4 regions of the Peribacillus phoenicis genome follow, and region 4 is predicted to be linked to each of the others. Evidence: riboswitches for the same ligand, from Rfam matches in the RefSeq annotation. Region 4 holds a riboswitch; each other region holds the start of a gene.
What was found. Region 4 has a riboswitch for thiamine pyrophosphate ahead of tenA (thiaminase II). Riboswitches for the same ligand answer to the same signal wherever they lie in the genome.
Positions count from the first base shown of each region.

Region 1: linked by a shared signal. The riboswitch ahead of thiC (phosphomethylpyrimidine synthase ThiC) and the one ahead of tenA (thiaminase II) in region 4 are both predicted to bind thiamine pyrophosphate.
Region 2: linked by a shared signal. The riboswitch ahead of ABC374_RS18045 (ABC transporter substrate-binding protein) and the one ahead of tenA (thiaminase II) in region 4 are both predicted to bind thiamine pyrophosphate.
Region 3: linked by a shared signal. The riboswitch ahead of tenA (thiaminase II) and the one ahead of tenA (thiaminase II) in region 4 are both predicted to bind thiamine pyrophosphate.

Region 1 is NZ_JBDFMF010000001.1:4,276,183-4,284,030, forward strand. It holds gene ABC374_RS20965 (manganese catalase) at 1-333, opposite strand, end outside; gene ABC374_RS20970 (DUF2243 domain-containing protein) at 605-1,123, shown strand; gene ABC374_RS20975 (cytochrome c oxidase assembly protein) at 1,113-1,895, shown strand; gene ABC374_RS20980 (carboxymuconolactone decarboxylase family protein) at 2,008-2,373, shown strand; gene ABC374_RS20985 (spore coat protein) at 2,421-3,053, opposite strand; gene ABC374_RS20990 (DUF3231 family protein) at 3,478-3,987, shown strand; gene thiC (phosphomethylpyrimidine synthase ThiC) at 4,279-6,057, opposite strand; TPP riboswitch at 6,193-6,307, opposite strand; gene ABC374_RS21000 (HAD family hydrolase) at 6,424-7,212, opposite strand; gene ABC374_RS21005 (histidine phosphatase family protein) at 7,348-7,848, opposite strand, start outside.
Region 2 is NZ_JBDFMF010000001.1:3,674,848-3,682,695, forward strand. It holds gene ABC374_RS18015 (PrpR N-terminal domain-containing protein) at 1-670, opposite strand, end outside; gene ABC374_RS18020 (NAD kinase) at 983-1,783, shown strand; gene ABC374_RS18025 (TatD family hydrolase) at 1,822-2,592, opposite strand; gene ABC374_RS18030 (ABC transporter ATP-binding protein) at 2,612-3,355, opposite strand; gene ABC374_RS18035 (ABC transporter permease) at 3,339-4,121, opposite strand; gene ABC374_RS18040 (thiamine-binding protein) at 4,118-4,402, opposite strand; gene ABC374_RS18045 (ABC transporter substrate-binding protein) at 4,414-5,409, opposite strand; TPP riboswitch at 5,544-5,653, opposite strand; gene ABC374_RS18050 (protein-glutamine gamma-glutamyltransferase) at 5,968-6,795, shown strand; gene rarD (EamA family transporter RarD) at 6,858-7,787, opposite strand.
Region 3 is NZ_JBDFMF010000001.1:1,135,377-1,143,224, forward strand. It holds gene thiM (hydroxyethylthiazole kinase) at 1-569, opposite strand, end outside; gene ABC374_RS05465 (hydroxyethylthiazole kinase) at 535-744, opposite strand; gene thiD (bifunctional hydroxymethylpyrimidine kinase/phosphomethylpyrimidine kinase) at 741-1,547, opposite strand; gene thiW (energy coupling factor transporter S component ThiW) at 1,516-2,037, opposite strand; gene tenA (thiaminase II) at 2,053-2,742, opposite strand; TPP riboswitch at 2,832-2,936, opposite strand; SAM riboswitch class I at 3,094-3,198, shown strand; gene ABC374_RS05485 (Fur-regulated basic protein FbpA) at 3,373-3,561, shown strand; gene ABC374_RS05490 (aspartyl-phosphate phosphatase Spo0E family protein) at 3,815-4,009, shown strand; gene ABC374_RS05495 (GNAT family N-acetyltransferase) at 4,078-4,584, opposite strand; gene ABC374_RS05500 (GDSL-type esterase/lipase family protein) at 4,804-5,505, shown strand; gene ABC374_RS05505 (ABC transporter ATP-binding protein) at 5,548-7,365, opposite strand; gene ABC374_RS05510 (DinB family protein) at 7,570-7,848, shown strand, end outside.
Region 4 is NZ_JBDFMF010000001.1:1,969,252-1,977,099, reverse strand. It holds gene thiO (glycine oxidase ThiO) at 1-872, opposite strand, end outside; gene ABC374_RS09540 (DUF561 domain-containing protein) at 874-1,485, opposite strand; gene ABC374_RS09535 (energy-coupling factor transporter transmembrane component T family protein) at 1,526-2,302, opposite strand; gene ABC374_RS09530 (ABC transporter ATP-binding protein) at 2,303-3,766, opposite strand; gene ABC374_RS09525 (ECF transporter S component) at 3,779-4,363, opposite strand; gene tenA (thiaminase II) at 4,378-5,061, opposite strand; TPP riboswitch at 5,197-5,326, opposite strand; gene ABC374_RS09515 (MFS transporter) at 5,849-7,210, opposite strand; gene ABC374_RS09510 (2-keto-4-pentenoate hydratase) at 7,236-7,848, opposite strand, start outside.

The DNA of each region.
Region 1 (7,848 bases), 2.3 Mb from region 4:
GAGCAAATGCTGGGGATTGATTCCACCCATGATGGCTGCTGTAGCAGGATCTTTTGCGGCTTCTGCTTGATCTTCCGGAGAAGCGCCATCAAGCAATTGACTAATGAGCGAACAAAGCATCTCTACATGTCCAATTTCCTCTGTACCAATATCCATCAGCATATCTTTGTATTTTTCTTCTCCACGGCAGTTAAAGCCCTGAAAAAGATATTGCATCATGACAGTCATTTCTCCAAACTGTCCACCTAACACTTCCTGAATTTGACGGGCAAGCATCGGATCTGGTCGATCTACCTTAACTTCAAATTGCAATTCTTTTTGATGGCGAAACATATTAACTCCTCCTTTTTTTTATGATGTACGGTTTTTTATTACCCGCCTGTCCATGCTTGAAACCTGAATCCAGTTATAATGAACAATAATTAGAAAAAATTTACATACCATTAATAATCATTACTGAACTAAAAAGCCAAGGATTATCTTTGGGCTATGAATCCCTCAATAAATAAGATTTATAAAAGGTCCATTTACTTGTCTATAACTTTACAATACAGGGTAAAGTAGAAATAACCATATATAGGAAGGTTAAAAAGGAGGATGGAAAATGGATTTCAAGCCCCGAAATCAAAAAAATCAATCTATTTCACAATTACGTTATACTTATTCCGCTCGTAATCTATGGTCCGGTTTTCTATTCGGGATCGGATTGGTGGCATTCATCGATGAGGCCATCTTTCATCAACTATTGCATTGGCACCATTTCTATGACAAGTCCACATCCAATATTGGCCTTGTTTCGGATGGTTTATTTCATGCCCTAAGCTGGTTCGCAACGGTAGGGTCGTTATTCATGTTCGCTGACCTTCGCCGTCGAAAGGGATTATGGCTGAAAAGGTGGATAGGGGGAGTTTTGCTCGGGGCTGGTTCTTTTCAGTTATATGACGGAATCATCCAGCACAAGCTCATGCGTCTCCATCAAATCCGTTACAATGTCGATATTCTCCCATACGACTTGATTTGGAACATTGCAGCCACAATCATGATCTTGATCGGCATTATCCTCGTCATTCAAACAAGGCGCAGCTTACTTAAAATGAAAGAAGATACCAGTAATGCACAGTAATGGACATATTCATGATAATGGGGCTGGTTTTGAACCGATTTTATTGATTCTTTTGGCGGTTGTTATAGTGATTTATACCGCAGCTGCCGTAATTTCGAATCGCCGCTATAAAAAATGGCCCTTATACCGTACGCTCTTTTGGATTCTTGGCACCATCTGTGCAGCCTCTGCAATTATAGGTCCCATAGCCAATCTCGCACATATGGACTTCACGGCGCATATGGTTGGCCATTTACTGCTTGGAATGATTGCACCCATCCTGCTCGTGTTTGCTGCACCTATTACTCTTGCACTGCGAACACTTGATGTACAATCAGCAAGACGCCTTTCAAAGGTGTTGAAAAGTTGGCCGCTGCACATTATAAGCAATCCAATCACTGCCTCTGCGCTTAATATTGGGGGGCTTTGGATACTTTATACGACTGAGTTATATGGGTTGATGCATCATAATGCCCTTCTACATGCATTAGTGCATTTTCACGTGTTCATTGCGGGTTATCTATTCACTGCGTCTATGATTTATATGGACCCGACGCCCCACAGGTTCAGCTTCATGTTTCGTGCTGTCGTATTTACAATTTCACTGGCCGGCCATGATATCCTTTCTAAGTATATTTTTGCCCATCCTCCAAGCGGAGTCACAAAGGAACAAGCCGAAAATGGAGGAATGTTAATGTACTATGCGGGTGATGCCATTGACGTTGCACTTATTTGCATCCTTTGCTATCAATGGTTCAAAGCCACCCGGCCCAAGGGGTCACTTGCCTTGTAGGAAGGACGGTTACATATTACTTAGTTAAACTCCCATGTTTCTGTTTAATCGTCCAACATTTAGCTCATACTAATTTTTGATGAAAAAAATTTAGGATGGAGCTGAATGGAAAATGGAATTTGAAGCTAACAATTCTACTGAAAATGCTCTTCGTGATTATAAAGCTGGAATCGGTGCCTTTACGCAAAAAATGCCTGTTCTCGCAGAGAAATTCAATTCGTTTACGGAAGAGTGCTTTAAAGAAGGTCAATTATCCCAAAAAGAAAAACAGCTTATCGCATTAGGAATAAGCTTATATTCACAAGATGAATACTGTATTATCTACCATACAAAAGGATGTCTTGATCAAGGCTGTTCCGAACAGGAAATTCTTGAAGCCATTGGTGTGACCGCAGCATTCGGCGGAGGAGCCGCCATGAGTCAGGCTGTAACCCTCGTCCAGGAATGCATCCAAGATATAAATCAGATGAAACAGTAAGAAAGAAGGGATAGGACAAATAGTCCTATCCCTTCTTTCTGTTGCTTTTAATGACTCATGTTGTTGTTATTTCCTTGTGCGGGTGCATATGAATTCAACATTTGCTGCATATCCTGCTGTGCAAGCTGCGGAACTTGATAGTAATGATGTTTGTTTTGATATATCGAAATCTCATATGCCATTTCAATGCAGTTCGGAACGGAATCTGCAAATACGCGGCGAACAACCGGATTCGTTATTTCAAGCGCTGCCATCGCTTTCATGGATGCTGCAGACTTAACAGCTCCAAGCATCATGCCTGAAATACATTCATCCGTAATTTCCGATGCGGATTGCAAAGGTTTCTTTGGCTGAGTTGGTGTCAATCCATATATAAAATCGTTACCTTGATTCATTTTGTAGCTCTGAGTCCGTTTAGAAGGATCCTGGCCCGATTGGAAGCACTCCAGTGAAATATTATATTCATCTTGGATGAACTGATATTGACGATCCAGAATATCTAGTAATTCCTGATCCTGGATATGCTGACGCAAAAGAGTATACGTATTTAAAGTACCAATTGTTCCCGACAACACTTCATGTACATCGAATACTTCGTGACCACCGTGATTCATTTGTGGGGGAATGGCACCCGTTTGCATGTTCTGGTGTACTTGACCTTGTTGATATTGGTTTTGCATTGTATTTCCCTCCTCGTTTTATCAATGATGCGAACAAGTTTAGTATGTTGAACCCCAACTGGATTATTCAATCTAAACTCTTCCAAGAAGACCAATCAGCTGCTGCATCATGTTTTCTGTATAAAAAAAACGTGGCGTTTTAAACTATAAACACTTTATATGTTTGGGAGGATTTCCAATGACACATCAATGCTTCTATTGTAGTGATGACACGGAAGAAAAAAAATCCATGTCGTAACGTTTCAAGTTACTGACACGGATAGAAATGAAATGCTCTGTGATGAATGTTATCAAGAATGGCTACAAGGAATAAAAGGTTAAGCATTAAAAGCCCTCTAACATTTCCCAAACATCTTTGATGCATACTTGGAAGAATTCAGGGTAACTTAAATGCGTTAAATAGTGAATTTCAAGGAGGATGGTTATGGGAATTTTAAGCGGAAATCCGAAAGAAGAGCCTATGCATTACGGAGAGGTATTCGGAACATGGGCATTTCTTACAACCACAAAAGGACTGATTGCCTGTCATCAAACTATGCTTAATCATACTGGCGACAAGGACCTGCATAAATTACTTGTTGAAGTGATCAATCAAGGGAAACAGGAACATGACCAACTTGAATCATTATTAAAAGAAAATAACGTAGGACTGCCTCCGTCACCACCTGAAAGACCTAAAGCTAATTTGGAGGATATTCCAGTCGGGGCACGTCTTCAAGATCCTGAAATCTCTGCTTCAGTATCAATCGATATTAATGCAGGATTAGTTGCTTGCAGCCAAATCATGGGTCAATGCATCCGAGAAGATATTGCACAGATGTTCGCACAATTCCATACGAATAAAGCTGCATTGGGTGTTGACTTCCTAAGATTGAATAAGGAAAAAGGCTGGCTTGTCCCTCCTCCTCTTCATATTAATAAAACAAGTATGTAAATATAATGAAATATCCCCTAATCATGTTGACATCGTGATTGGATGCCCAACATGATTAAGGGATTAATTCCGATAATGAAAGGACGATTAAGGAATCACTACCATTGCAGACTTTCGATTAAGTGGCACTTTGTGCATTGTTGACTATAATCAGTTTTTACAAATTCATGATTACAATTCTCGCGAAAAATGTTCAGCTCCCTTTTCAGCTGTTCCAATTGAGTTTCCAACTGTTTCATTTCAACTTTTATTTGGATTACCCGATTCATCGAATTCTCCCTCTCGTCGGAATCATAGATAGATTTCCCCGTCCGTTTTCCTAAATTCATTCGCTTTTTCTTTAAGACCTTCATCGATTACCGACTCAAAACCCAGACCCTTTTCCTTCGCCAAATCACGAATGTCCTGAGAAATCCTCATACTGCAGAATTTGGGTCCGCACATTGAACAGAAATGGGCTGTTTTGGCACCCTCTGCCGGAAGTGTTTCATCGTGATATTCAACTGCCCTTTCAGGATCGAGGGAAAGATTGAATTGATCTCTCCAACGAAATTCGAATCTTGCCTTCGAAAGGGCATCATCCCGTTTCCGTGCCTGGGGATGGCCTTTTGCAAGATCAGCTGCGTGGGCTGCAATTTTATAAGTAATGACCCCTACACGAACATCCTCTTTATTCGGAAGTCCCAAATGCTCTTTCGGTGTCACATAACAAAGCATGGCCGTTCCAAACCATCCAATCATGGCAGCACCAATCGCAGAAGTGATATGATCGTATCCAGGAGCTATATCCGTTGTCAATGGTCCCAGGGTATAGAATGGAGCTTCTTGACAGACTTCCAGCTGCTTATCCATATTTTCTTTAATCAAATGCATCGGTACGTGACCGGGTCCCTCCACCATGACTTGAACATCGTGCTTCCAAGCAATCTTCGTCAGTTCCCCAAGTGTTTCCAATTCAGCAAATTGAGCCTCATCGTTTGCATCTGCAATGGAGCCAGGACGGAGGCCGTCACCTAATGAGAAAGAGACATCATACGCCTTCATGATTTCACAAATCTCTTCAAAGTGAGTATAGAGAAAACTTTCTTGGTGATGGGCCAAGCACCATTGTGCCATGATGGAGCCCCCCCGGGAAACGATTCCCGTAACTCGCTTTGCTGTCATGGGAATGTATCGCAAAAGCACACCGGCGTGTATGGTGAAGTAATCGACACCTTGCTCAGCCTGCTCGATTAATGTATCCCGGAAAACTTCCCAATTTAAATCTTCCGCGACTCCATTCACTTTTTCCAATGCTTGATATATCGGAACCGTCCCAACTGGCACAGGTGAATTCCTGATAATCCATTCCCGGGTCGTGTGAATATTCTTTCCGGTGGAAAGATCCATTATGTTGTCTGCACCCCAACGTGTAGCCCAAGTCATTTTCTCCACTTCAGCTTCGATCGATGAACTAACAGCGGAATTTCCAATATTCGCATTTATTTTCACATGAAAATTACGTCCGATGATCATGGGCTCACTTTCAGGATGGTTAATATTTGCCGGTATGATCGCCCTCCCGCTAGCTACCTCTTCTCTTACAAACTCAGGGGCTACATTTTCCCTGATCGAGATGAACTCCATTTCCGGAGTTATGATACCTTTTCGGGCATAATGGAGCTGGGTTACGTTTTGCCCATTCGCTGCACGCAATGGTTTTCTTTTCAATCCCGGAAAAACTTCTGCTTTGGTTCGTGACTCTTTTTTATACCCGTTATCTTCGGGCTTTATTTCACGCCCTTCATACTCTTCAACATCTTCCCTTTCCAGAACCCAGCTGCGTCTAATCGGGGCAAGACCTTTATGAATATCAATGGGATATTCTGAATCCGTATAAAAACCGCTTGTGTCATATACTCGTAAAGGCGGATTCTCCTCTTCGCCGAATGACCCTGTAGTCGGACTTAGCTTAATTTCACGCATGGGTACCCTAATATCGGGTCTAGATCCCTCAACATACACTTTTTTACTCCCGGCAAAACTGGACATAATTGAAACGTTCATGTCATTTACTGAATTACTCATCATGATTTCATTTCTCCTTTTTAAGTTCATTTAAAAAGGACAAAATCCAATCCATTTCGCACGAAAAAGCCAGATCTCATATTTAAGACCTGGCTAACGTTAGTATGGCTACAGAAATGACCAATTGAAATGTCATTGTTTAGTAGATTCTAACTTCCCCACGCTGGTATGAACCAGATCAGGTCCTGAGGGTTAAGAAGCTTAAGCGCTTCTCTCTCAGCCCAACTTATATTGGACACCCCTAGTCTGAATAATTTAATTGATTACAGGATTACTATATCTCACCCTTTTCATTCTGTAAATAATTTGAAAGACCTAATATTTTCATTACAACTCTCAAAAATTTGTTATTTGAAGGAGAGCCGTCAATTAATTCCCCAGGCCCTCAAGGATAGGGTAGAGCTCCTCTAAATGCTTGATTTCATAGGTTGGAATCACTTCATTCCGTTCCTTATCATGGCGATTTATCCAAACCGACTTTATGCCTACCCGTGATGCTCCAAGGATATCCGTCATTAAATTATCGCCGACCATCAATACTTCATCTTTATCAAGCTCCATGATTTCCAAAGCATGCTCAAAAATGGAGGCATCCGGTTTACCTCTTCCAAATGCGCCTGATATCACGATTTGGTCGAAATAAGGAACCAGTTCAGGCGTAATTTCAAGTTTGGTATTTTGCAGCTCAGGAGATCCGTTCGTAAGCAATAGCAATTTATACTTCCCTTTTAATTCATCCAGAACACGGAATGTTTCTTCATAGATAAATGGCTTTTTGCGTCTCTCGGCAGGGAAACGTTCTGCCAGTTTAAGCCCAAATTCCGGGTCATCGATCCCTAATGCCAATAACCCTCTCGTCCACGCTTCTTTCCGATAAGCCGGTGCAATCCCGGCCATCTTCCTGAATTCATCATGATCATCCTGGAAATTTCCCCATAGCCCCTCAAATGGGTTGATTCCGATCATTTGTGTGAATGCATATGTATCGTAAGAAGAGTAAAGCTCACGCGCTTCCTTTCGCACAGCTTCTTCAAACTCGTCGACATTCAGATCATATTTCTCCTTGGCTACTTCACATGTGGCCACAAAAGCCTCTTTTACACTTTTCTGATCCCATAGTAATGTATCATCTAAATCAAAAAAAACTGCCTTCAGCAAAATGTCCACCCCTCTTTCCCTATTATTGAATTCGTAAAAATTACACTATTACAATAATAAACCACAACCAATAAAAAAAGAATAACTATTCGGAAAATGACTTACCTTTTCTAGTGGGAAACCCTTATCCACTTATCATCTTTCAAATACATACAGCTTTCCATTACTGGCAATCTTGAATTTCGGACCGGTGAACCCCCGTCGGATCAGCTCTTTCCTCATATATACCATGAGGGCGGCATGACTCACGATCAGAACATCCCTTTCCCCCTTTACAAAGACTTCATCCAATACTTTATTGATCCTTCGCTCTGCGATCTTAATTTCCGCCCTTGTCTGCTTGTTGAACACCGAGCAGCAGCGAATCCAGATGGCCCAAAGGATGAATGGCAGCTTTACCCTTCCTTTAAGAGGCGGGGAAGGTATTTCCCGCAGCTCCTCCATCCGGTGAACCGTACCTGGATAGATATGTTCCGCTGTCTTGACAGCTCTCGACATATCACTGCAATAACATTCCTGCCATTCCTCCACGCCAAATAAAGTCGTTCCATAAATAATATCCGCTGCATCATAGTCCTCAAACCATTGCTTCATATCATCCGCCGTCACAGATCTCCCTGTAGGAAATTCATGTGC
Region 2 (7,848 bases), 1.7 Mb from region 4:
CAAAATCCGTTAAATGCTCATAGACGATTTGGTTATCACTATTTAAAATGATGATATTGTGGACTTCTTTGACTAAAAGCCTTTCAAACATCCTATTGATGTCGCTTTTGTAATGAAGATAGGCAATCATTTCCCTAGCATCATTGATAGCCCTTATGATTGATTCCTTTCCCGATTGAATGAGGAATCCTTTCATGCCATAAGAGATGGTTGTATTTATTGTAATCACATCACCAACAATCTGTTTATAACCCTCGTTTTTCAAAGTCAAAATGAGAGGAGCTACTTCTTTTGATTCACGGACCGTATAAACCTGTAAAGGAAGGTCCAATAAGTCAATAATCGATTGGGCGCCTGATGTTATATTTGAAAATCCTACGATGGCTGTTTTATCTTTAAGCTCACTGGCCAATGTCAGGGAACGGATCATATCATAACCGGAAAGGTGCATGTCAATCACTGGAATATTGATCGATTTCTTAATTAACTTGGCCGTCCCTCCCCTGCTGATTATGGCATCCGCTCCGTTTTCCGCTTCCAATTTTGCAAGTTCAACACCATTTTCCAAGTCGCCTATGGAATACCCTATTTCTATGTCTGGATAAAGAGGCACACACGCTTTTATAATTGGAATCATTGATTCATACGGTGCAATGATATGTACTTTCATACACATAACCTACTTTCTTTTATATCCGAACCCTATTCACCAATTGGTCATATACCCTTTGTATGGCAGGGATTTAAAGAGCCCTTACTGAGAATTCATTATACCATTATTCGCTTTTCACTTCCTAAAAGGAACTGCTTCGCTATCGAGTTAATACTGCTTCCTCAAACGAATAACAAAAATGCTTCATTCCATGATAAACTATGTCATATAAAAATGTACGAAATGTGCAGCTGCATTTTGTACTGCGGTTTTCCTTTTTCAAAAGAAAAGAAAGCCCTTTCATAAACATACATACTAGGAGGGATCATGATGAACACTCGAAGGAATATTTATTTTTTCCATGCACCGAATGCAGAGATGCTTAGCAAGGTTGAATACCTGTCAGACTTGGCGAAGCAACATTCGTATGAAGTCATCCAGGATTTCACAAAAGCAAACATCATCGTAAGCATCGGTGATGACGGCACATTCCTGCAGGCAGCCCGTAAAACCGGGTTCAGGGATGACTGTTTATATGCGGGCATTTCCACCACAGGTAATTTGAATATGTATTGCGATTTCCACTTGGAAGATACGGATAAAATGATCGATGCCATGACTAGAGAGCAAATTGAGGTGCGTAAATATCCAACCATCGATATCCAATTGGATGATCAGCCCTCCTTTTATGCCCTTAATGAACTCAGTATCCGGTCTTCCATCACCAAAACGTTCATCATGGATATTTTCATTGATCGACTCCATTTTGAAACTTTTCGCGGGGACGGAATCATTATTGCGACTCCGACAGGAAGCACCGCCTATAATAAATCGGTCAATGGGGCCGTTGTCGATCCCCTTCTCCCTTGCTTTCAAGTGAGCGAGCTTGCTTCCATCAATAATAATACCTATCGGACCTTAGGTTCCTCATTCATTCTAAGCGGTGATAAGACGTTGACCATCCACCTTGAACAAAACGGACCAAGCTATCCGATCATCGGAATGGACAATGAAGCCTTAAGCATCAATCATGTCGAACAGGTAAAGGTCCGGTTAAGCGGTAAAGTCATCAAGACCGTTAAGCTAAAAGACAATTCCTTTTGGGAAAAGGTTAAAAGGACCTTCCTTTGAACGAACTAAAAAGGTACCGGAGATGATAGCCGGTACCTTTATATATGATAAAAATCTTTCGTATTTTGATAAAGGGTTTCATAAACATTTTCAATCGGCAACCCTTTAATCGAAGCCATTTGACGCACACTGTCATGCATCATGCCGGGATGGGTCCATTTCCCTTCGAAAACCCCTTCAAACGGCCATGGGCCATCCGTTTCAATCATCATCAGATTAAGTGGGTATGCCGAAACTAGATCCTGTATTTCCCTCTCATAACAAACATCAGGTGTAATCGAAATGCGGTAGCCCTTTTCGGCCATTCTTTCGACTGTCCGGATATCGCCTTTAAACCAATGAAAGTGCGCCTTTGTGATTTGATGCTTATCCAAAAGGTCGCAAACGATAGGTGCATCTTCGTGGACGGCATGAAGGATAACCGGCTTTTCCACCTCTTTAGCAAAAGCCAGGAACTTCTCCAGTATCACTATATACGCTGAGTTATCAATATCAGGATTTTCCTGCCTTAAGTAATAGGGCAGTCCAACCTCACCTATGGCAACCATATCTTGACGATGTTCCCGCATCCAGTTCAATAATTCGTTCACTTCTTCATCACTCGGGAGGGGCTGCTCTGGATGAAAGCCAAAGGCAGGCTTAATTCGGGAATCTTTCAGTGAAAGCTGATAATTGTTAATCGAAGAAGCCAAATTCATGGAAACAGTCAGCAAGGATTGCAAATGAACCTTTTCCATGCCAGTCAGAATCTGCTTCCGCTTAACAACATCATATTTATCCAAATGGATATGGCTGTCGATGATTCTCAAAATTTAATAGCCTCCTTACTTAAGTAGAAAGAGTTGGCATTAATGCTGCATATAACTCTCTTTTCAAATGAAAAAATTCATCACTAAGAAGCTGTTCTTCACTTCTTGGCCTTGGAAATGGAACATTCACTTCTTTGATGACAGCAGCCGGTTTTGCTGATAACACATAAATTCTATCGGATAGGAAAACCGCTTCATCTATGCTATGCGTAACAAAAAGCACCGACCTCCGATTTTCTTCCCAAACCGACAACAGCCATTTTTGCATTTTCAATCTTGTCAGTTCATCCAAGGCAGAAAAGGGTTCGTCCAGGCACATCAAGTCCTGTGGACTTAAGATACTCCGGATGAATGCGGCCCTTTGCTTCATGCCTCCTGATAATTCATGCGGATATGCTTTCTCATACTCTTCTAATCCAGCTTTCATCAAAAGGGCTTTTGCCTTTTCTTTATCTTTGATCCCAGCAAGTTCACTTCCAAGCAAAACATTTTCCAATACCGTTCTCCAAGGTAAAAGGGAAGGCTGCTGCGGCATATAGCTGATATGGCCCTTTAAACCATTTATCTTTTTACCATCCAGTGAAATGATGCCATGATCCGGCTTCAAAATACCGCCGATCAAGTGGAACAATGTACTTTTACCACTGCCCGATGGCCCAAGGATCGTGACAAATTCCCCATCACCCACATGAAAATTCATATTCTCCAATATATTCTGTTTACCATCGAAAGAATAGGAGACATCTTTAATTTCCAGCTTCATCCTTGCCGCCCTCCTTTCTCTTCCAAGAAACTAAGTATTTCTCCAGGAAGGTGATGATTCCAAAAAAGATCAGGCTCATTCCCATGATGATGAAAATGGCAACAAACACCCGGTCTGTCCTGAACGCAGAAGACGCGAGCGTCATATAAACACCAATTCCCGATTTTGCCCCGAGCCACTCTGAAATAACCGCACCCATTACACTATAGGTGGCCGAAATTTTCAGGCCGGAGAAAATGAACGGGATTGAGTGGGGAAATTCCAGCTTCCAAAATAACTGGTTCTTTCCCGCTCCCATCATCTTGAAATAATGCTTAAGTTCGTATGGTGTCTGGCGAAAACCGTCCAATGATGCAACCGCAACCGGAAAAAAACATACAAGCGAAATCACGATTAACTTAGGCAGCATGCCAAAGCCAAACCAGATCACCAAAAGCGGGGCCAAAACTATGATAGGTATATTTTGTGATAGTATGAGCAGAGGATAAACTGCGTCCTTCACACCTGGAAATAGATGTAAGGTTGCAGCAACCAATAAGCCGATGCAGCTTCCAATAAAAAAGCCCGACAACGCAAGCTCGGTTGTGGATATAAGGTGTCCGTAAAGATTGCGCGACGACTCAATTCCTTCAATGAAAATGGCCGATGGAGCGGGAAGCAGCCATTCTTCAACCTTCAATAAGATTGTCACTGACTCCCAAACTATCAGCAACAATAATAAAAGAAAGAAGGGAGCCCCCTTCTTCCAAATTCCCCTTCCGATCATGCCCGATATTTCTCCGTTAACGTATCCATCGTAATCCCGCTTGGCTGATATAATATTTTCACTTGCGAAATGACATTCGGCGATCCTATTTCAATCATTCTTACATTCATTTTTTCTATCACGGCAAAAAGTTCGGAAAGCTCGCCCTCCATTGTCGTTTCAAGCGGGTGAACCTCATACTTGACACCTGATTCTTCAATGATCTTGATTGCTTCATCGACCATAGGGATGACATTTTCCCCTTTAGGGATAATTTGTATACTAATTAATGAATTGGCCATTGTATTTCCTCCTATTTTGGTAAAAATTCATTGGTAAATGCCTTTTCAGGATCGAAATCACCTTCAAGAAGCTTGTTTTCAGTCATCCAATCACTGTAATTCTTCCAGATTTCCAGTTTTTGTTCACCCCAACGCGGAGCATCATCCTGATACTTGGCTGCAAGCCACTCCTGGCTTTTCTTAACTAGTTTTGCATCAAGATCCGGCGCAGACTTAATTAACATGTCTGCTGCATCAGCAGGATTCTTAATCGCAAACTGGTACCCTTTCGATGCTGCATGAACGAATGCTTTAACAGTTTCGGGATCTTCTTTTATCATCTTTTCATTTGTAGTCAAAACAGGCGTATAGTAATCAAGCTTATCTGAGTATTCGGTTAAGTAAACCATATTAAGCTTTTCATTTCGCAACTCAGCCTCAATGCCTGTCCATCCATAATAAATCCAAGCAAAATCTATATCCCTTTTAACCGAAGTGAAAAAATCCATGTCTCCTGTATTGACTATATCCACTTCATTTACATCCGCATTTTCTTTTTTCATTAGTGAATCAATAATGGCCTTTTCAACCGGAGACCCCCAGCCACCATACGTTTTCCCTTCAAAATCCTTGGGAGTTTTAATGTTCTTTGCCTCAGGGGAAGCGAATCCAGAGGTATTATGCTGGATGACGGCAGCAACCGAAACAATCGGCACGCCCTGCACGCGGGCCTGCGTTATGCCCTCCTGGTAGCTCACGCCAAATTCAGATTTTCCTGAAGCGACAAGCTTATCCGCTCCAGCTTCACCTGGCATGATAATTTCCACATCAAGACCTTGGTCTTTAAAATAACCTTTTTCCTTGGCTACATACAATCCTGTATGGTTTGTATTCGGTGTCCAATCAAGCACGACCGATACCTTTTTTAATTCTTCATTTTTAGATGCTTCTTCTTTTTCATTAGTTCCGCCTGCACCGCATCCAGCCAAAAGGAACAACGAAGTTAACAGTGGTAAGAATTTATTCAAGTCATTATCCTCCTACACATCTTATAAGATCCATATGCCGGAACCATAATGGGGCTCCAGGTTCTATTCAAATACTGGATAAAAAAGCAAAAAACGCCCGAAGATGAATTCGGACGTTAACATACAAAACAGAAAATCAGTAATAATATGTTCCCTCCGCTGGCATCATCCAGATCAGGTTCAAAGAGTCAGCATCTAAAGGATGCAATCTCAGCCAGCAGTACTGGCCCCCCTACATTTCTCGCACATATGAACTTTTCTCTCTCATTATATCAATTCATAGGGAAAAAGGAATACTAATTTGCTTCTTCTCACTAATTGGAAAGGTATTCCTGGCACTTTAGGATTTCTTGCAAAACATCTTTTGGAACGAAAATCATTGAAAGCAAAATAATTCTGCCTCTTTCCTTTCTAATCATTCTTGGCTGCAACGGTGGCGGACACTTATCAAATAGTCATTTCTTTGCAAGCATTCATATAATGAGCATTACCTGTAGACATTTTTGTTTACCGGTTTTATTAAACCCTTAATTTCATAAGCAAAAGGTGGATATGATCATGATAAAGATTAATCACAAATGGTTAGATGTCAGTCAAATCCAACCAGGTACAGCATCTGCCAAATCACTTGAAACTCTTCAATGCTTGGCGGAAGATTCTAACGTTTTTGAATACCGGAACTTTGGGGATTTTAATTTCGAGATACAGCTGAGGAACCGAGTCATAGAGGCAGCTATTGCGTTGGATAAAAGTGGTCCGGAATTTTCCACACTTGAGGAATCTCAATCCAATCAAAAATATTGGCACCTTTCAAAGGATGGCACCTTTACCCTTCAGCCAGGGATTCTCCCTCATGCTGCGCTTGTTGACATTTTCATGAATGGAAGGCTTTATGCATTCGAATGCGGGACAGCAATAGTCGTCACTTTTTTAAAGGCGATTTTGGATTTAATCGGCCCCAGGAATTTCGACTATCTTTTTTCAGACCTATTTTTATATGACTTTCGCCCTCCAAGGAATATGGCTCTTATCATTCACCAAGGACGGGATTATTTACCAGGGGATTGCGTTTACTTCATAAACCCTGATCATGACGAGACAACTCCTGAATGGCAAGGTGAAAATGCCATATTATTAGGGAGAAACCTCTTTTATGGCCACGGGATCGGGATTACCACTGCACAGGGAATCATCAATGAATTAAATAGCAATAGAAAGCCGTACGCCACCATATCAGCATTCTTGACAACACATATCATTTTCCTGGATAGTTCCTTCTATAGACAATTTCAACTAAATATCCCCCGAGCAAAGCCCGATCACTGTCCTGTCAGCCTTTCCAATTGTATTGTTTCTGAAATAGGTTCGAAGATATACCTTTCATGACCTTTTTGTTTTATATGCATAAAAAAATGCTTGGGGAGAGATCTCCCAAGCATTTTTTCTTTTCACGCACCAATATTCCCTTTGCCTTTGAACCTGCGGGCACTTGCCTGACCCCATTTCGTTATGGATAGTGTATAAACAGCCAAGGCTGACCATATGAACAAAAAGGCTAAAAGATGTGCTTTCGTGAAACTTTCATGATAGACGAATACCCCGATCAATAAAGATAAGGTCGGAGCGATATACTGAAAAATGCCAAGCATCGATAACGGGATCTTCTCCGCCCCTTTTGCAAAATATAAAAGAGGCAATGCCGTGGCAATCCCGCCGCCCACCAACAGCAAGCTTGTGCTTCCATCTGTAAAGAACTGCATTTCTGATCGGTTCATCAAGTAGATCAGGTAACCAAGGGCCAGAGGCGTTACCATCATCGTTTCGAGCGTCAGCCCGATCGCCGATTCGGCCTTGATCATTTTTTTTGCCAGACCGTATAATCCAAAGGTCATGGCCAAAACAAGAGAGATCCACGGGATCGTGCCGAAATGAATGCCAAGGATCAAGACTCCGATTCCTGCAAGCAGGAATGAAATGATTTGGGCCCCGCTCAATTTTTCTTTTAGGACTATCACGCCCAATAGTACACTGACAAGCGGATTGATATAATATCCAAGGCTCGTGTCGAGGATCCGTCCTGAGTTAACGGCCCAGATGAACACTCCCCAATTAGCTGTAACAAGCAGTGACGCCGTTAGTAATGCCGTAAAGAGTTTCGGATTTCCCATTATGTTTTTGACATAATCAAGAAACGCTTGCCATTTTTTCATGAACATCAATAAAACCAGCATGAACACGAAAGACCATAATACCCTCTGAGCTAAAATTTCTATTGCACCGACTCCCTGAAGGAACTTCCAGTAAATCGGCACAACTCCCCACATCATGTAAGAAAGGGCTGCATAAATCGCCCCTTCTTTTTGTTCATCCACTTTCATAACAAGCCTTCTTTCCATTTACATCCTTTATCTAACTCCAACTAACAATTTTGTATTTCCA
Region 3 (7,848 bases), 830 kb from region 4:
ATTAATCGCACACGAAACGTTCCTGTTCCTTCATCCTTTTGAAGGTTTTTGGCAGCTAGTTCCCCTGAAATGCTCATGGTTGAGATACCGGCAATCGCCGCAGAATAGAAATCATCGGTGACTCCGGAAAAAGTGCCGATAAGAGCAGTGGACATACAACCGGTACCTGTAACATTAGTTAATAGGAGGTTCCCGTTATCGATGATGGACGTACGTTTTCCATCGCTGACAGCATCCTTCGCTCCGCTGACCACGACGATGCAATTCAATTTATTTGCCGCTCGAGCAGCCAGCTCTGCATTGCTGACCGCAAGCTCCTCCGAATCCACCCCGCGAGTAACGGTATCCCCACCAATCAATGAAAGGATCTCACTTGCATTGCCGCGAATGATTTGGAAAGTAACCTTACTTAGAAGCTCTTTCACTTGCTCTGTTCGATAGGCGGTGGCACCAACTCCCACCGGGTCCAAAATGACCGGGATATCCAGGTCATTTGCCGTCTTACCGGCAATCTCCATTGCTTCCAAGGCTTTATCATCGATCGTACCGAAATTCAGAGACCAATGCATCCGCTAATTTGACCATATCCGCCACTTCTCTTGGGCTCGATGTCATCACTGGTGAACCACCGATGGCAAGGGTGGCATTTGCACAGTCGTTGACCGTAACAAAGTTGGTGATTTGGTGAACGAGTGGTTTTCTTTCTTTTACCTTCACGAATAAATCGGCTGCGGAAACCTTCATATTAAGTCACTCCGTTCTTTTTTTGAATATGAATGAAAATGATGGACAGGTCCATGACCTTTACCGATTGAAAAACTATTGCGTATCGCTTCAGAAATATAAGTCTTGGCCTGTTCAATCGACTCTTGCAATGGCAGTCCATTAGCCAGGTTTGATGTAATGGCGGATGATAGGGTACAGCCCGTACCATGAGTGTTTTTTGTATGTATGCGCTCTCCCTTGATCCAGTGGAAGTCAGTTCCATCATAAAAAAGATCATTTGGATTTCCCGCTGCATGGCCCCCTTTAAGTAAAACGGCTTTGGGGCCCATTTCTTGTATTGAAATGCATGCCCTGTAGAAATCTTGTTTCGTCCGAATCGACAAGCCAGTAAGCACTTCCGCTTCCGGTACATTTGGTGTTACAAGTGTTGCAAGCGGAAGCAAATCCATTTTTAAGGCGGAGACAGCCTTTTCGTCGAGCAAGTGGTGGCCGCTTTTGGAAATCATGACAGGGTCAAGGATAACGATGGCAGGCATGAAGGTTTTAAGGGACGCAGCGACTGTTTCCACGATTTCTTTTGATCCAAGCATGCCTATTTTTACTGCATCGACAGGAATATCTTCAAAGATAGCTGCAATTTGGTCCGATATGATAGCTGTTTCAATTGGCTGTACTGAACGGACTTCCATTGTGTTTTGTGCGGTAACGGCTGTTATGGCAGACATTCCAAAGACCCCATGTGCAGAAAATGTTTTTAAATCCGCTTGTATTCCAGCACCGCCCCCTGAATCAGAACCGGCGATGGTTAATGCTGTTTTCATAAAAAAACCCCTTCATATAATTATTTTTTAGAAGTATTTTAAGTAATATGAAAGCTAAAATCGCTCCTGCGAATGAACTGAGCATAAAAGCCGGTAAAAAACCAAAAAGAGCAGCTTTTTCTCCCAATAGGAGAATGGCAAGTGGATAACAGGCCAGGGAACCGAGAATGCCGGTCCCGATCACTTCACCTAAACAAGCGAATTTTAAGCTTTGTGTTTTTCGATAAAGGATGGCAGCCAAAAGTGCACCGATCATGCTGCCGGGAAAGGCGAATATTGAACCGGTACCAGACATGTTTCTAATGATGGAAACTAAGGAAGCTTGTGTCACAGCATAAGCAGGCCCCAATAGAACGGCCGTGAGGACATTTGCCAGATGCTGAATAGGAAAGACCTTTGCAAATCCTGCAGGGATGAAAATAAATGAACTGGTCAGCGTCGTTATAGCCGTGATCATGGCAGTCAACGTCAGTTTCTTGATGGGATTCATCATCATGTCTGCGACCTACAGCGGCCAATCCTGCTCATTTTGAACCATATCCCAGAATAAATATTCATATCGGGAAGTAACCAAAAAGTGCTTTTCTAATCTAAGAAGTTCCTTTTCTGGCATGCCTTCCGTCAATTCTTCCAACAATGCGATCAGCCACTTGTGTGCTTCCCCGAATTCAGGTGATGAATAGGACCTTATCCAATCTGCGTAGCGATTGTTTTCCAATGCTGCTCCATTTTGTTCTTTTAGTAGCAAACCGATTTCATAATAATCCCAAGCGCAGGGCAGGAGACAGGCGATCAAGTCTGCCAAAGTCCCATGCTGAGCTGCATTTAGCATGTAACCTGTATAGGCTAGAGTGGTGGGAGTAGGTTCTGTTTCTTCCAATTCCTTGGCACTGATCCCGAATTCGGAAGCATATTGCCGATGGGTATCCATTTCCACTTGAAGGGTTTCATTTAAAATGCTCGCAAACTTTGCCATGGTTTCGATGTTATGAGCTTTGATGACACCTAAAGCAAAGAGCTTGGAATAATCCATGAGATAGATATAGTCCTGCTTCAGGTAATAGGCAAATTTCTTTTCAGGAAGCGTGCCGTTTCCAATTGCCTGGACAAAGGGATGTGAATGGTTCCTTTTCCAAATCTCTTTTGCCCGTGCATGAAGTCTATAACTGAATGTTTCTGTTTTAATATTCTCCATTGTTCATCCTCCTTTAGAATGGTTCCCGTTGATAATGAAAAACCCCGTTCCTGAATACGGAACGGGGTAGATGGATATAGTCTGTAAATGGACGATATCATCCACTTCCCTCCGCCGGTATGAGCCGGTTCAGGTTCAAAGGGTCCGGAACTATTTCCATCTCAGTCTTAAAAAAGACTCCCCTAGTGGTGTGAATTGTATGTAATTACTGACATCATATCAGAAAGACAAGAAAATGCAACCCGTATTTGAAGAGAGAGCACATTATGTCCAGGAAAAAAGGGAGAACCAGGTAATTGACTTTTGATGATTATTAGGATAGAATCATTTCTACATCATTTATATATCGAATTCTTATCCAGAGAGGTGGAGGGACTTGGCCCAAAGAAACCTCGGCAGCGGACCCGTTTTGGGAACTGTGCTAAATCCAACAAGCATATGCTTGGAAGATAAGAAGAGCCGTACGGACACTGTCAGCCTCTTCTTGAATTAGAAGGGGCTTTTATTTTTGGAAATAACGTTTAGTGACATAATAGAAAAGGTATATATAATTTGGTGAAAATCAAACAAGTTGATAAAGTTAGCTAACTAGAAGCAGGCTCTAGGATGACTAGGAAAGGAGCCATTTACATGGCAGAATTATTTAAGAGGATTGAACAGAGGAAGGCAAAGCTCATTGAAGAGCTATTGGCCAATGGAGTATACAAAACCTCTGATGAAAGGCACCTTTATGATGCCCCATTAAAAGTGCTCGAAGATGAATATAGGATAGTTATAAATAGACCTAATAACGAGTCACCTTCTGAATGGATGACATAGTAAGCGATGGACTATATTTTGGGTTCCTGGATAAGGTATATGATGTAAGCATTCACAGTCTACACTAGTGGATGCTTTTTTGGGTTTAATAGAAAATGACATAAAATATACATAATTAAAGAATAAAGTAGGTGTTTTGTCACATTTGACCTATAAAATAACACATTTTATTTCTGGAAAATAGTTGATTTTAACTAGTAGTTTCATTATGATGAAAGTGTAAAAAAATTGAATAAATGGGAGGTGGCATATAATGCCTTGCCGTAAGGTAACTATAGAAAGAATTGAAGAAAAGAGACAGGAAATGTTCAAATTAGCAGCAAGTTACGGCTTAACAAGTCTGCTAACTGTTCAAGCCAGTCAAGAATTGGATACACTATTAAATGCGTTAGCAAGTAAAAGAGAGTCTGAATATTTTTCCCTCCAAAAAGCATATCGTTATTTTTAAATTAGCCAATTCGACCTGTATTAATTTGAAAAAGCTACTGCTCAAGGCAATAGCTCTAAAGAATTATATTAAATATCGACACGTTTACCGAGAATGATCAAATCCCGCTCAATGCCATCCAGCTCGGCAACTTGAGGTAAATGTGCCCATTCTTCAAACCCGAATTTGGAAAAAAGCTTAAGGCTCGGTATATTGTGGGCGAAAATGAAACCCAATATAGTCTTAATACCTAATTTTGGACTCAATTCAATTGCCTTTTGAATCGAAATTTGTCCGATTCCTTTTCCCCGGAAATAATCATCAATATAAATGCTGATTTCGGCAGTGAAATTATATGCCGGTCGGCCATAGAAGGATTGAAAGCTCATCCATCCAGCAGTTTTCCCTTCTATAGTAATGATATATAGCGGTCTACTTTCTGAATGATGTTCCTCAAACCATTTAACCCTCGATTGAACGGATACAGGCTCCGTATCCGCCGTGACCATTCTTGAAGCAATTGTCGAATTATATATTTCAACAATTCTGGGTAGATCAGATAGTTCTGCCTCTCTAAACTCTATGTGCTCTTCCATGATTTAAACTCCTAACTATCATTTATTCAATCTCCAGAATGAAGGGTAATCCCGTTTTTTGTTTAAGGGACGGTAAATGACACTCAATCCATTGAAAGTTTTTTATTATCATACACTCTTTACTCTTTATCTGACAATTCCTTTTTTATGTTACGTCTGCAGGTTTTTGGGGTATGTAAAGGATTAAATACTTCTAGTAAAAAGACAGAGGAGAACCAAATGAAAAAATTGTTAGTTTTTTTGATTATAGTACTGGTTATATGTTTTGCTGCATATGAATTTCAGGCCTCGGAGTCGGAAGATGTGCAAAGGGTGATGGCTTTTGGAGATTCGTTAACCTATGGAAAAGGGGATAAGGACGGGGAAGGATATATAGAAGGCCTGGAGGATGAATTGAATAACCCGGAATCGGAACAAAAGGTGAGTTTTTGGAATTACGGTATAAAAGGCCAGGAAACGGATGGGGTGATGAAACAGCTTGATGATTACCGCATTAAAACGAAACTTGATGAAGCCGATACTTTCATCGTTTATATCGGAACGAATGACTTGATCAATAGTAACGGCGGGGACTTGGAGAAAATCAGTGATCGTAAAATCAATGAGGGTAAACGGGAGTATATCAACCATCTGAAAAAGATTACGGCAACACTGATAAAGGCAAACGATAAAGCGGATATTCTGGTAGTGGGACTATATAACCCTATTAAAGGAAATCAAAAACTTGAAAAGCACATTCGCGATTATAACCAGTCAATAAAGGGAATAGCGGATAAAGACAAAAGGATGTTATTCATTCCTACGAATGATCTTTTTGAAGGTAAAAAGAAAACAGAGTATTTCAGTGATAAGTTACATCCGAACGAAAAAGGGTATCAGCTCATTGCGAATCGGGTTTTGAAAAGTTATGATTTCAAATGAAAGCAAAAATGCACAGAAAGACATTCTGTGCATTTTTGCTTGCTAGGAATTTAATATGGCTTTTAGTTGCGGGAACTGCAAGTCATGGAGCTGCTTGTATCTGCCGTCGTTTTGCAATAACTGTTCATGTGTTCCTTTTTCATGAACCTGCCCTTTTTCCAGGACAATTATTTGATCGGCATCATGAATGGTCGATAAACGATGTGCAATGACTATTGAAGTCCGGTTTATCAATAAACGTGACAAAGCTTCCTGTATCAAATGTTCGGATTCTGTATCCAAGGCCGCCGTTGCTTCATCGAGAATGATGATTTGCGGATTTTTCAAAAGTGCCCTGGCAATGGCAATGCGCTGTTTTTGTCCGCCTGAAAGCTTGACTCCGCGCTCTCCAATTTGAGAATCATAACCATCAGGAAAGGCACTGATAAAGTCATGCGCATTTGCTGCTTTGGCGGATTTGATGATTTCATCATCTGTAGCATCAAGTTTTCCATACACGATGTTATCACGGATGGAACCGTTGAATAAAATGATATCCTGGGAGACAACTCCCATTTGTCCCCTTAATGATTTCAGTGATACATTTTTGATATCATGGCCATCCATTTTAATAGTTCCATCTTGCGGATCATAAAATCGGATCAAAAGGCTCGTGATGGTCGATTTTCCTGCACCAGAGGAGCCGACCAGAGCGGTTACTTGACCAGCTTTCATGGTCAGGTTTAAATTGCTGAGCACGGGAACACCCTCATCATATGCAAAATCAACACATTGAAATTCAATTTGCTTTTTTATGGAAGGGAGTTCAATGGCATTTCCCTTGTCACTTATTTCAGGTTGAGTTTCCAATATTTCATTTATCCGCTCAAAGGCGGCGGCTGATTGCTGGACAATGCTGATGACCCGGCTAAAATTGCGAACGGGACTCTGCAGCAACCTTAAATAGGCGAGGAAGGCAACTATTAATCCTATTGTGAATTCACCTTCCATCACTTGCCAAGCACCGAACACAATGACTGCTACAAGACCGATATTGTTCAATAAATCAATAATCGGACCGAACATGGAACGTAGCCGAACGGACTTAACGTTTGCAGCCATATTTTCCTGATTACGCTCGGCAAACCGCCTTGATTCGAACTCTTCATTTGTAAAAGATTGAATGAGCCGCATTCCTGAAATGGAATCCTGTAACTGGTTGCTGACATCTCCTGCGGAACTTTGCACAGACCTAAATGACATCCTGATGCGTTTCCCGAATACCCTTGTGATATAGAACATGAACGGGAATGTAAAAAGAAGGACAATGGTCAGCTTCCAGTTAATGAAAAGCATGTATACCGCCACGGCAATGAAAGTCACCGTATCTGTCAAGACTTGGAGCATGCTCGAAGAAATGAGCTGCTGCAGTAAGTTGACATCATTGGTCAACCGGGACATTAAGTCACCAGTACGGTTTTTGTCAAAGAATTTCATATCCAGTGTTTGAATATGGTCATACATGCTATTCCGTATATCCATAATAGCCTTTTGACCGACCTTGGAAACGATATAGCTGTTAAAGTAGTTCAGTAAAGCCAATAAGATGCTAGCACAAAGAATTCCTGTGCCAATCCAGATTAACAAATCATATCTTTTTTCGGGAATGACTTTATCAATCGTAAACTGCGTCAACTGGGGGATGGAGAACTCAAGCAATGAAATGAAAAGCATTATACATAAAGTCAAAGTGCAAAACTTCCATTTGGATGGTACCCGATTGAACATTTGTTTGAGCATCAACCATATGCTTCCTTTTGAGGGTATTGCATGCAGGGCACTGCGGCCTTTGTGGCTGAATGGAATATGTCCTCCACTCATAACGATCACTCCTATTTAGACTATCCATGATGAATTTTGAAAGTCATTTGAATTTTACCTTAATGACTATCATAGAGCTTTTAAAAAAATAGACAACTTTTAATCGGTTCGTTTCTGTCAAAAAGTATTATTATTTTACACTTTCCTATAGGACATGGAATAATTAAAGGAGATTAGCGAGTCTTATAAGAGGAGATGCTAAAAATGAATGAAAATGAAAAAATCAGGGAAGAGCTTTTAAATGCGGTCAACGGACTATCGGATGAACAGCTGAACGCCCATCCTGAAACAGGACGATGGAGCATCATCCAGGTATTGGATCATTTATATTTAATGGAGAGGGCCATAACAAAGACCATATCCGATAAATTGAAAAGTGACGATAGTGTTCCTGCTGTGGATAAACCGATCGAGCTTACTTTAAATCGTGAAGTGAAGGTCCAGGCCCCGCCATTTGTCATTCCGTCAGAATCATACCAAACT
Region 4 (7,848 bases):
AATTGCGTTGCTCTTTCTATTAAAGTAGAAATCCCGTCAAGACTTACCTTTTGATCGAAAGTGCCCGCCTTAACCGTTGCCCCGACAATGATTCTTCCGCCAACTTTGGGCACAAGATAGCAGCCATGCGAGAAGATCGTTTTTTCAAGCAATGGACGATCGGTCAGGACTGAAAAGCACTCTCCCTTTACAGGATAACTGTCGAGTTTCATCCCTAATTTTTCAAGGAGGAAAGCACTCCAAGCCCCACCTGCCACGATGACATTTTCACTTGAAAATGCACCTATGTTCGTCACCACTCCCGTTACACATCCGTTTTCAGTAACTAAGTCGGAGACATGAACAAATTCCTTTATATCTACACCAAGGGCAGCGGCAGATTCAGTATAAGCTAGCGACAGCCTAGTGGCTGAAACTTGTCCATCCTTCGGAATGAACATGGCTCCCTTAATCTCATCCGATAGAAGCGGTTCAGTTTTCCTTATTTCGGCAGTCGAAAGCCACTCAGCCTCAAGTCCCGCAACTTGCTGGGCTCTGATCATGTTCTTCAACTCGGCTGCCTGATCATTCGTTAGCGCCACCTTAAACATGCCCTTGTTCACTAATTCGATGTCTATTCCACTTATGTCCTTTAATTCTTCCGACAGTGCAGGAAACATCCCCCTGCTTCGGCTTGCCAATGTAAAAAGCGGGTTATCAGCATCTAACTCGGCTTGTGCCCCTAACATCCCGGCTGCAGCACTGGATGCTTTACTGGCAAGTCTATCTTTTTCCAATAAAAGGACCTTTTTACCTCGTTTGGCTAATTGAAAAGCAATGGATCCACCTATTACTCCTCCCCCAACAATGATTGCATCATATATGGAATTCATCTTATGTCTCCTTTCCCAAAGACTTCGAATATTCTTTAACGGCTTCAATCGGATTTTCAGCTTCAAGGACACCTGACATTACCGCAATTCCACGTGCCCCCGCATCCAGTACGACTTGGCAATTGAAAGGTGTTATTCCGCCTATCGCAATTATCGGAAGATTGACATTTCTTGAGATTGCATGAAGCTCCTCAACTCCCCTAGGAGGAAGGCCGATTTTTGAAGCCGTTTCAAAAACATGTCCATAAATCGCGTAATCGGCCCCTTTGCTGAATGCGGCATTCGCTTCATCCCTGGAATGGATCGAACAGCCAACATTCATCCCTGGAAAAGCTCCTTTTATGACTTCTGCATCTAAACTATGAAAAGCCAATTGCACACCAAATACTTTGTGTACCCAAGCTACATCCACCCGGTCATTAATGATTATCTTAGAAAGCGGAATCTTATTATCATGTAGCAGGGTCACTGCTCGATAAAGTTCCGATGCACTCATATGCTTTTCCCTTAGATAAAAGAAATCAACATGTTCCTGAATGTTTGAAGCGATTTCCACAAACTTTTCAATTGGCTGTTTCCCAGTAGAAATAATATGCAATTCATGTGCACTCATACTAAGGACTCCTAACAAGTAAAGTTACAATCTCATAAAATCAAATAGAAACTAACGGGAATTGAATCGACAGATAATAGCCGGCCAACAACAGGATGATAAAGTACAGAATGAAACCATGGTCCTTTTTTGAAAACCCAAATTCATAATAGAATGTTCGATCCCGTGTGTCTGTAAATCGCTTTGCTTCCATCGCAACCGCGATTCGGTGAGCACGTCTGATGCTTCCGGATAACAACGGGATGGAATAGGCTTTCATTTTAAAATATAACGCTTTTATCCCTTTTCCCCTTTCGAAGCCGCGTACCTTCATCGCGTTTCGGATCGTTTGGAACTCCTCCATCATGATGGGAATCAGCCTTAATGCCGCCATGAAACTATAGGCATATTTCGGTTTAAGCTTAACTTGCTGCATTAACGAATAAAACAAGTTCACTGGTCTCGTCGTTAAGGAAAAAGTTAAACCAAGGATCGCAAAGAACAAAGCTCGAAAGCCTACCAGTAATCCCCTCATGAAACTTTCTTCCGTAATCGATATAAGGCCCCACTCAAACCAAAGCGTCTCACCTTGCCCGAATAATATCATTGCAGAAGAGGTGGATATAAAAATGAAACAAAAGGGAATCGACAAAAGTAAGATGCGCTTTATCGAATGCCCGGTAAAAAACAAAAATAAAAGTAATACGCCAATGGTGATATTCATCATATAATTAAGGTCATGAATGAATAACGCCACGATGCATAACACAATCAGCACACCAAGTTTAAGGCTTGGATTAATTCTATGGAGCCATGTTTCTGCATTTGAAACATTCATCTACATGACACTCCTTTTAACTTTGGTATCCACAAATCCTGATTGCGCAATGTTTTCATCACTAATTACGTTTCCGTCCTTAACCGTCCAGATCCTGGTTGCAAAGTTTTTTGAAATATGATCGTCATGAGTTACCATGATCACTGTTATTCCGCGTCTTCGATATTCTTCAAACCATTCCAGTAATGCAAAGGTATTTTTCGAATCTTGGCCAAAGGTTGGCTCATCCAGGAGAATGATTTTTTTGTTTATTACGATTGAGGCGGCTACGCTTAAGCGACGCTTTTGACCCATTGATAATTGAAACGGATGTTTATCCCGATGTGCCTCCAGGCGGAACACTTTAAGCAATGAGCGGACTCTCTCATCTATTTCTTGTTGCGGCCTTTTATCAATTCTCAATGAATAAGCAATCTCTTCATATACAGTATTTGCAACGAACTGAAACTCAGGATTTTGAAAGACAAACGTCATATGATCCGTTGGATTTTTCACCTTTTTAATGGGTGTTCCCAATAATTCATACTTACCATTCGTTTTTATGAACTGCATCAGTGCATGCAAAAGAGTACTCTTCCCCGCGCCATTTTCCCCCCTGATTACAATCCATTCCCCTGAATGTACCTTCAGCTCTTCAACCTTGATTTTTTCCTCTTTATTCCGAAAACCGCTAAAGCCCTGCACATCCATAAGAGGTGAATCATCTGTAAATGGGTGTTCCCGAACCGGTGCATACTTCTGTATATATTCATCCCAAACACCTGGGAACCAAATTCCATGCTCTTTCATTTCATTTTTATATAGTGAAAGAATGGTGTCTCTTGGACCATTAGCTATGATTTGACCGTCATCGTTAAAAAGCACGATTCGTTCGATGAATTCTAAAACATGGTCAATTTTATGCTCGACGATAATAACCGTTTTGTCTCGTCCGACTTCCTTCAACAATTCCCAGATTTCTTTCGTTCCTTCCGGATCAAGCATGGCGGTTGGTTCATCTAAAAATATCACTTCTGGTTCAAGGGCCAATACTGAAGCGATTGCCAGACGCTGTTTCATCCCGCCTGATAATGTTTCAATACTTGTATGGCCCAGATTCAATCCTACTTTACGGAAATGATTTTGAATCTTCTCTTTCATTTCTTCTTTAGGGACGGAAAGATTCTCAAGGACGAAGGCAATTTCTTCATCGGCAAATGGCATGCAAAACTGACTATCAGGGTCTTGAAAAACATATCCCCATGAAGAAGGGCATTTCAATTTCTCCGTTTTCATCGGTACTTCGATGGAATTTGGAATCAATCCGCTTAACACTTGTAAAAGAGTCGACTTACCACATCCTGATGGTCCCAACAATAGCACTTTTTCTCCTTGATCAAACGATAGTGATAGGTCCTTGAATATCAAAGATTCATCACCGGGAAATTTCATTCTTAACTTTTCAACAGAAACGATTGGTTCCATGGCCCTCAACCTCTACTTTTGATCCAGTTCTGCATAATCTTTATTTGAAACCGGACGCACAAGATTAGTTACACCTGTTGCTTCCAGGACTTTAACTAGATAATAAGCAGCCACACCTGCAAAGAATATGGAACCCAAAAACCTCGCTATCATGAATAACGATAGATTCCAAGTAGAAAGCGCACCTATTTCCCCGTATGCAAAATCCATGATAACTGATGCCAAGCAGGAAGCTATCGCAGCTAAAACGGCCACCGGCATATTGAATTTTTTATATTTGAACGCCATGAACACCAGTTCCGCGAACAAACCTTGTACCACCCCATATAACAGCACGGTCAGCCCCCATGGTGAACCAAGAAAGAATTCCCCGGAAGCTGCAGCTATCTCCGCCAAAAGTGCCACACCCGGTTTCCGTAAAATTAAAAAGGCGACGGGGCCAGCTATAAACCACATTCCATAAATAAGTTGATCCAGATGTAATCCTAACGGTTTAACGGAATAATAAATCGAACCCCAAAGGATATATACGATTCCAAATGCTACCGCAATTACGATCGTGACCAATATGTCCGTTAATTTCAATCCTTTTTTCATTGTTTCATTCCCCTTTATACTTCTAGTGTTTCCTTATGCACAGGCCATGTCTCTAAACGATAAGCCATTTCCCAAAATGAGTATTCATATTGGCTGCTGAGGATAAAATGCTCTTTCATTCTTTCCCTATCTTCGTCTGTCACTTTTTCAGCAATCTCATCAAGCCTCGCAATTTGCTCTTCCACCAAAGTGCGGAACCACTCCCCTCCGTAAGCCGCTATCCATTCTTGATAAATCGGCTCTTCCGGCATGCACCCTTGCAGTCTTTCACCTATTTCATAATACAGCCAGTAACACGGCAAGATAGCTGCAATAACATCCCCTAAATGTCCCGAATATGCCGCACGATACATATGGGAGGTATAAGCATAAGCAGTCGGGGCAGGTTTGAAATTATCCCGTTCTTCTTTTGTGATGCCTAATCTCTCAGAAAAATTCTCATGAAGCTTCAACTCCGCTTCATATGTTCCTTGTGCATGGCCCGCAAGCCTGCTTGTTGTATGTAAATCCGTAGCTTTGACTGCCCCTAAAGCTTGAACTCTAGCAAAATGAGATAAATAATAGGCATCTTGCATGACATAAAAACGGAAACACTCCAATGGCAATGTGCCATCTCCTATTCCTGCAACAAACGGGTGATTAAAACTAGCTTCCCAAATATGATCAGCTTCCTGACGAATTTCCTCTGAAAACTTCATGTCCATTACCTCCAAATTATATTTTTCAAGAAATGTTACGGAAAAAAACCTTTTATCACCCCTTTTTTTGCAAACAAAAAACCACTTTCTTAAACGTAAAGAAAGTGGTTGTACTTGAAATAATACAGAAACGTATTGTTCCAGACCCCACTTCCCTACGCTGGTATAAACCAGATCAGGTTCTAAGGGTCTTAAAGTCATACTTTAATCTCAGCTTCTGCGGTAAAAATCAACTTTCACCTATAAAGCACCCCTAGTGGTACAAATTGTATATTAAATTTCATTTGCCTTTATATTAACACGATAAATCCAATTGTCAAACGTATTAGAAAAAGTTTTCAACTTAATGATTTAGGGTTACTAACCTTTCAATCTTGCATAACCCCCATTTACCCGGCAGTTTAACGGCACTTTAATCAATGGGTTTCGCTACGTAATTCACTCGTGAGTTTGGCCCGTTTACTCGTGAGTTTGGCCGTTTTACTCGTGAATTTAACTGTTTTACTCGTGAGTTTGGCCGTTTTACTCGTGAAATTGATGTTTACATGGGATTTCTGCTGCTTTACTAATGAGTTTAGCTGCTTTAATCGTGAGTTTGGCCGTTTTACTCGTGAATTTAGCTGTTTTACTCGTGAGTTTGGCCTGTTTACTCGTGAATTTAGCTGGTTTACTCGTGAATTCTCCAACTTTACTCGTGAAATCTTTTATTCTCTAAAAATAGCCTATATGGCAGGGAACAGTTGCATGACTGTCCGCTGACATATAGGCCATCTACTAAAGAACAATATTATACATTCGATGTAGCTTTTAGTTTTATATTTTCCTCAAGCTGCAGTTTATCATAGCTGCCATACCTCTCTTTCACAACGAGTAACGCCAAGGCAGCCATTATGCTCGGAACCGTGAAGGCCATGAATGCATTTTGTGGTGAATAGTTAGCAGCGAGCAGTAATCCTATTAATGTTGGGGCAACAATCGCTCCAATTCTACCAAAAGCCAACGCCCAACCTATCCCGGTGGACCTTATCTCCCGCGGATAATACTCGGATATATACGTATTGGCCAAATTCATCGTGCCGACTGTACAGGCCCCTCCAAAAGCGATCAGAATATATAATGCTGCTGCATTTGAGGTCAAACCTAATATGACAAAACAGACCGTACCCATGGCACAGAGGGATAAAAGTACTCTTCTATGGCCTATTTTCCCAACTAAATACCCTCCAATTATCGATCCGCCAATTTGTCCTATTCCCGATATAAGATTGAAAGATAAACTGGATGAAAGGCCGTATCCGGACTGCTGCATGATTTTGGGTAACCATGTATTGAGTCCGTATACCATAAGTAAACAATTAAAGGCAGCTACCCAAAACGCAAATGTGCTAAGAGTGCGCTTATTTTCAAAGAGTTTCTTGACTGGAAAGCCCTTTGCCCTTTCTTGGACTTTGGCAAACTCATAATCGTCCGACTCTTTATAGTCGCCGTCTGGATCAATGCGATTCAGGATTCCAGCAAGCTTTTCTCCTTGTTTTCGAATAACATAATAGGAAAGCGATTCAGGAAATTGCTTCATGAAGAATGGCAGTGCCAGCAAGGGAAGCGCCCCTATCCAATACAAAACCCTCCAACTCATTTGTTCCATCACATACATTCCAATTAAAGAAGCGAGTATGCTTCCGATAGAATAACCGCAGTACATAGCGGTTACAATGAGAACCTTATTCTTTTTGGGTGAGTATTCCGCCATTAGGGAGATGACGTTTGGCATTAATCCTCCCATTCCCAAGGCCGCTATAAATCGCATAACCGAGAAAAAGGCAGGATCCGGGGCAAAACTTGAAAGTAATGTAAAAACACTGAATAGACATATACAGATGGCAAGCACCTTTTTTCTCCCTATTTTATCCGCAAGAGGTGCAAAAATGAGTGCTCCCACCATCATACCGAACAATGAGTAACTTGCAATTCCGCCAGCTTCGACTGGCGTCAAGTTCCATTCCTCCATCATCAAAGGCAAACCTACTCCGTACATGGCTATATCAAATCCATCAAAGGTAATTGCGAACAAACACCACATGAAGACCATTATATGAAAACGGCCAAATCTACTATTACCTACCACTTCCGAAGCATTGACCTCACGCAATATATTCCCTCCTCTTTGCCATATTTCACGCTATAACATGTAATGTCAGTTTCCCTAGTTCACCGTAATCTGCTATTATTTCATCGCTTGCCTGTATCGATACGGCATCTGTAATTCCGCCTACTAAAACAATCATTCCAGCCTGGATGGAAAGTCCTTCCCGGTTAATCATTTTTACAAGCTCCACAATCGAATGAATCGGGTGATCGAGCACAGCTTCACCGCGACCCCTCTTTTGCATTTCACCATTTTGATAAAGCGTAACTTCTGCTTGAGCCCAGTCCGTGTGATACGGTGAAAAGGCTTGATTGCTAAGCAGGATTTTGGCTGAGGATGCGTTATCCGCTACTACATCTGTAAGTGTAAAAGAAAAGTTTTTATAACGGCTGTCAATAACTTCAAGAGCAAGAAATACACATTCTACAGCCGGCCAGACATCTTTCGCCGTTATATTTGCACCTTTCAATTCGTCCTTGAACAAAAAAGCAAATTCAGGTTCCACTCTCGGATGAATGAGTTCCCCAACTTTTAATACTGGTTTAGTTAGTTCCATGTCAGATGTCAACCTGCCATAGATTGCTTCCTCTACCCCTACTTGCTGTTGTTTGGCTTTGCTCGTCAAGCCCATCTTCCATCCG